2 regions of the Paenibacillus sp. FSL K6-1330 genome follow, and region 2 is predicted to be linked to the other one. Evidence: predicted binding sites of a transcription regulator. Region 2 holds the regulator's gene; the other holds the start of a gene.
The links. The regulator LexA, encoded in region 2, represses DNA repair genes until DNA is damaged. The targets are predictions, from matches to a motif close to CGAACATATGTTCG.
Positions count from the first base shown of each region.

Region 1 (3,188 bases), 670 kb from region 2:
GGTCTGGAACAGCGCACGGGTATTCTCTACGGGAAGTGTCCTCGCCACGTGACGGTGACGGAGAACGGCTTGAAGATCAAAGTGGATATTGAAGAAGGTCAGAAGACGGGATATTTCTTTGATCAGCGCGAGAACCGGGCATCCATAAAACCGTTAATGAAGGGTTGGGGAGACCGCAGCGGGATCGCGCTTCAGACTGTGGAACGGGACGGTGAGATGAAGTCCTTGCCGGTGAACAAAAGCGGAAAAGAAGTCACGTTTCCCTATTGGGACGGTGCTACGGTGCTGGAGTGCTTTTCGCATACGGGCAGTTTCACGCTGCACGCATGCCTTTATGGGGCCAAGAAAGTAACCTGTCTTGACATATCGGAGCATGCTATCGAAAGCGCCAAAGAGAATGTGGAATTGAACGGATTCCAGGATCGCGTGGAGTTTGTAGTGGACGATGCTTTCCAATATTTGCGCAACCAGGTAAAAGGCTTGGAAGAACGTGAGCAGCGTGCGCAAGGGGATCAGAAAGTGGATACCTCCAAACCGCTGACCGCGGGAGGTGGACGTTCCTGGGATGTGGTCATTCTGGACCCGCCGGCGTTTGCCAAAACCAGGTCTGCTGTCAAGGGAGCTTGCCGGGGATATAAGGACATCAACCTTCATGGAATGAAACTGGTGAATGAGGGCGGTTATTTGGTTACGGCAAGCTGCTCGTACCATATGCGGCCGGATTTGTTCCTGGAGACGATTCAGGATGCTGCAAAAGATGCCGGCAAAATTCTAAGACTCGTGGAATGGCGTGCGGCTGGCAAGGATCACCCGCAAATTCTCGGGGTCGATGAGGGGCATTATTTGAAATTTGCCGTGTTTGAAGTGCGCAGCAAATCAAAGCTGTAAACTGCCACAGCTATAGCGGTTGATGCGAAGGATTTTGCCATGGTGGGTAAACCACGATGGCAGGATCCTTTTTTGTATGTCCGCAATATTTTGGAATGGGAATGAAATCCAAACGTATGTTCCATCAAACGATACTTATGCTATACTAGTAATCAACATCTTTTTTGATAGACAACGAACCAAAACGTGGATTTCATATGAATTTTGATACATTTGACTTATAGATTCAAGGGCATGATTTCACCGGAAGTGCAGCTTGTTTTGAAGGGTGAAGGAGTCCCTTTCGAAAGACGATGTAAAGGGGGCATAGCATGAGCATTCAATTTGTTATCGGCAGGTCGGGCAGCGGCAAGAGCACGTCGATCCGCCAAGAGATGATCGAGCGATTGGAGCAAGATCCCAGGGGGAATCCGATGATACTGATCGTTCCCGAACAAGGGTCCTATGAAGCAGAGCATGCACTCGTTAATGCGGGAGGCATTCGCGGGATAATGCGCGCGCAAGTGCTTAGTTTCCGTCGACTGGCTTACCGCGTCATGCAGGAAAGCGGCGGGGCCGCAAAGGTGGCGATCAGTGAAGAAGGCAAGCGCATGCTGCTGTACAAAATTTTACGGAGGCGCAAAGAAGAGCTCCAATTGTTCGGTGCTTCGGGAGAGCAGCATGGTTTTGTCGGTAAGCTGAGCGAGTTGTATACGGAAATGAAGCGCTATTGCATTGACGCATCCTGCGTAGAGGAGCAGCTGGGACAGATGATATCTGGCTCCGGGAATTCACCGATACTTCGGCGCAAGCTGGAGGACATCGTAACGGTCTTTCATGATTTTGAGCTTGAGATTTCACGGTTCTACATGGATGAGGAAGATACGCTGGCCTCATTAGCAGCGGGAGTGACCCAATCGGACTATATCAAGCGCGCCGACATTTGGATCGATGGTTTCCATGGTTTTACGCCGCAGGAGTACCGGGTGCTCCGGGAAATTATGGCCCATGCCAACCATGTAACGATTGCGTTGACACTGGACAAGCCTTATACGAACGGCAATGTTCCGCATGAGCTGGATCTCTTTCATCCTACCGCAGTGACGTACATAAAGCTTAAAGGCATTGCTGATGAGATGGGGTTGGATATGGAGCATCGTATTCTGCAACCCGATGTTCTTCCACGGTTTCAAGAATCCCCTTTGCTTGCCCACCTCGAGCGCGGTTATGATCGGAAGAAACGTTGGACGGAAGCTGCCCGAGATGGAAATACAGTAAGCAATCCGGACGGCAGCAGGACAGGTCTTCTTCTGCATTCTGCCAGTCACCGCCGGGCTGAAATCGAAGGAGCTTTACGTGAAATGGTTCGTCTCGCCCGGGAAGAAAGAGCACGATACCGGGAAATGGCCGTGTTTGTCCGGAATATGGGAGAATATGAGCACCTGATAGGTCCTTTGTTCAAGGAACACGGTGTTCCTTATTTTCTTGATCAGAAGCGGAGCGAGTTGCACCATCCGCTGGTCGAATTTATTCGATCTGCTCTTGATGTCATTGGACGCCGCTGGCGTTACGAGGACGTATTCCGCTGCGTGAAGACGGATCTGCTGCTGCCGCTGGACGGTTCGCTTACCCGTGAGGACATGGATCGTCTGGAGAACCACGTGCTGGCTTCCGGAATTCAGGGTTCGCGCTGGACGGATGGCCGCCCGTGGAGGGGAATTCCAAGCCTCTCATTAGAGGATGGCGAGAGTGAGGTGCGCAATCCGGATGGTATGCAGGCGATTGAGTATGCCAGAAAGGTGATTACGGAGCCGCTGCATGCGTTTGAGAAGCGGATGAAAAAGGCAACGAGTGCAATGGATCAGAGCACTGCAGTCTATCGGCTTCTGGAGGAAACCGCTGTTCCCGAAAAGCTGGAGCTGTTAAGCCGCGCTGCTCTGGATGCCGGGCGTCCTGAGGAAGCGAGGGAGCATCGCCAGGTATGGGGGGCTGTGCTTGACCTGCTCGACCAGATTGTGGAGATGATGGGTGCGGAGAAGCTCAGCACCGAATTGTTCACGGGCGTGCTGGGCACGGGACTTACGGAGATGAAAATGGCTCTGGTGCCTCCATCTCTGGATCAAGTGCTGATCGGCAGCATGGATCGGACACGGACGGGCGGGGTGAAATATGCTTTTCTGCTCGGCATTAACGATGGTGTACTCCCAGCCCAGTTTAAGGACGATGGGATCCTGACAGAACCGGAGCGTGTTCAGCTCGAAGACCGTGGATTGGAGCTTGCTCCAAGCATATCCCGAAGACTGCTGGATGAACGGTTCCTG
Region 1 is NZ_CP150269.1:2,284,683-2,287,870, forward strand. Features, by position in the region: gene NYE54_RS10250 (class I SAM-dependent rRNA methyltransferase) at 1-888, shown strand, start outside; gene addB (helicase-exonuclease AddAB subunit AddB) at 1,200-3,188, shown strand, end outside.
Region 1: a site for LexA is predicted at 998-1,011, ahead of addB (helicase-exonuclease AddAB subunit AddB). Genes of this name have one in related genera too.

Region 2 (3,188 bases):
CTGGGATGAGGCTCCGTTAGTTTAGTAGCAATGGCAATAGATTTTGGTTGATGATTTTGGAGAACCGTTCAGGAATGCAGCCAATACAGAATCGCCCTCCATAAAAGGGAAGATTCTTTTTTTATTTTTCGAAAAAAGGGAACCTTTGCTCACTTCCATGACTCTAATTAGACGAGGTGAATCGGTTGGAGCTGGAATACTTGAAGCAGATGACGGTGATGGACACACAGACACTGGATAAAATCATGAACTTATACGGAAATGATATCTGGAATTACGCTTATTTTCTGACCAAACAGCAAGCACTGGCTGACGATATTGCTCAAGAGGTGTTTATTAAAGCTTATTTTGGCATACATACCTTTCGCGGTCGGGCGACGCTAAAAACGTGGCTGCTTACAATTACAAGACATACCGCGTATCGATATAAACAGACTTTTTTCTTTCGGAAAGTGACCCTCAAGGACAAGCTGCTCATAGATGCCTCAAGCCGCTCGGCGGAAGCAGAGTATTTGGATGGGCAGTATACCAATGAAATATGGGCCATGATTATGACCTTACCCAGGAAGTTCAGGGAGGTGTTGATCCTGGATCTTTACTATGAGATGTCAATAAATCAGATTGCGGAGTTCCTTAACCTAGCGGCGGGTACCGTAAAATCAAGACTGTATCGGGCAAGGAAAAAAGTACAGAACCTGTTGAAGGAGAATGGCGATGAATGAGGATAAACCAGATTGGTATTCCCGGGCTAAAAAAGCTCCCTTTTCAGATGAAAAGTTCACATCTGAAATGAAAAAAAACGTGCATAGGTCCGTGATTTTCACCGACGGCAAGCCTAAACGTCGAAAGCACTTACAAGTTGGATTTGCTGGAGGGTTAATGCTTCTGATTATTTTAATTGCCTTTCAATTACCTTTTGGCAGAGAGGAACAACAGAGAGCAGGGACTTTACCTCCTGGTACGGAAGAGACAATCCGGGCACAAGGCGTAACGGATGAAGGAAGGTTAAGGGTTATTGCAGTTGGACAGGAAAAAATAACGACATTGGGAGCACCGAGCTGCTTCGGTATCGAAACGGATATGTCGTTTACCGGAAACTACAGCGTACAGTATAGTACTAACCAAGTTACAAATGAAGTAACTACGCTGGGGGATCTTACTTTTATTCAACCAACATCTGCTCCGGTTGATATGATTCGTCTGCCGTTTCAAGCTGCCGATGTATTTATACTCGCACCGCAATATAGGGACTGTCATGGTATACAAATCTATGCGTTCGCAGTGGAGCATGAAACGGGTAAAGCCGTCCAGCTCCGATTTCAGGATGAATCCTTGGTATCCTACTTTTCATATTATAGACCAGGTACTACTCCCATGGTTAAAGATAATAAGCTTGTTCTAGAGTCCACGGAGGGGCCGGGTGGGGAAGGTTCGCCGGATTATAAACCCAAACGGATGTATCGACTGGATCTTAAACAAGGCATTATGGAGCAGGCAAACTAGCTATGATACAGCTTCGTGATCTATATAGAAAAAGCAAAGAGGTTACCATCCAATTAAGGGAGGTAACCTATTCTTCATAGATAGATATATGAAATTAGTGGACATCCCGGAAGAGTCCGATTACTTTACCGAGAATCGTAACATGGTTCAGGCGCAGTGGCTCGTAGGTAGGATTCTCCGGTTGCAATCGTACATGATCCTTCTCCTTATAGAAGGTCTTCACAGTTGCTTCGTCTTCCTCTGTCATCGCTACGACAATGTCGCCATTGTCTGCAGTTTGCTGCTGGCGAACAATGACATAGTCGCCGCTGTGAATGCCAGCTTCGATCATACTGTCACCAATAACCGACAACATGAACACCTTATCGTCGCCTACATAATGCTGTGGGAGTGGGAAGTAATCCTCAATGTTCTCCATGGCTGTAATAGGAACACCTGCAGTGACTTTTCCGACAACAGGCACTCTGGCAATGGTGTGAGTAAACAGGCTTGCGCTTTCGGACTCTTCTTGGCCAAGCAGTTCGATTGCTCTTGGTTTCGTAGGGTCACGGCGAATGAGGCCTTTCTTCTCCAAGCGGTCAAGATGTCCATGGACCGTTGAACTGGAAGCTAGTCCGACAGCCTCGCCGATTTCCCGGACAGAAGGCGGGTAACCCTTGCTACGAACTTCGTTGCGGATAAACTCTAAGATCGCCAGCTGGCGGCTGGATATTTTCGACATGCCGTATCAACCCCATTTAGTAACGTTTGGGAAAATTATAACATAGAACTTCCGTTCGTACAAACATAAGTTCTAAATAAAAATAGAACAAATGTTCTTTTTGGTATTGAATCAAACAAGTGTTCGTGTTAATATGAATCCATAAGAGAACACTTGTTTGGGAGATGATGATTCCATGTTGAAATACAGTACATACCGTAGCATTTATGAGAACGTTCCAGTGCAAACGAAGTCCTCCGAGACTTGGATCGATCAATTGAAGTCGAGAATGGCATCCATTCCTTTTATAAAGCTTTTATTCGTTCTGTTAATCGTAGCATCCTGCTGGACAGGGGCATATTCCGTTTTTGCCGGGGGGATGGATAAACCCACGGGGGAGAAGCAGGTTATTGTTCAATATGGCGATAGTTTGTGGCGGATTGCTTCCCTTCATAAACCGACAGATATGGATACGCGAGTATACCTGGATAGCATCCGAAGAATGAATGGATTGAAGGGTCCGGATATACAGGCAGGAGAGGTGTTGTCTTTACCGGTCTGGTAATGGGATGACACTACGAGAAACTCTTTCCTTATATATGTCCCTATTTCTCGCTTCATATTTGTAGGTTTGCCTGACGATGTGATTTCACGCAGTATAAGCGTGTTTATAATAGAAGATTATTGATTTCTTGACATAGAGGACTCATTTATAGGCATCATATGTTCATATTTGTTATTAATCAGAGTTTGCAAGGGTGCAGTTGCCTTGACAAGCTCTTTTTCACATGTTTAAGTTATACATGATATCGGAATTGGAGGAGAAGTCATGGACATCGATACTTTGGTTGAACGCATCAATGTGCTAGCAAGAAAACAGAAAAGTGAGGGATTGACCGCGGAAGAGCTCAAGGAACGGGCAGAGCTTCGGGAAATATACCTTAATAATATTCGAGGTAACTTTAGACAACAGCTGGAATCGATC
Region 2 is NZ_CP150269.1:2,954,239-2,957,426, forward strand. Features, by position in the region: gene NYE54_RS13450 (hypothetical protein) at 1-25, shown strand, start outside; gene NYE54_RS13455 (sigma-70 family RNA polymerase sigma factor) at 186-722, shown strand; gene NYE54_RS13460 (hypothetical protein) at 715-1,503, shown strand; gene lexA (transcriptional repressor LexA) at 1,598-2,224, opposite strand; gene NYE54_RS13470 (LysM peptidoglycan-binding domain-containing protein) at 2,400-2,768, shown strand; gene NYE54_RS13475 (DUF896 domain-containing protein) at 3,033-3,188, shown strand, end outside.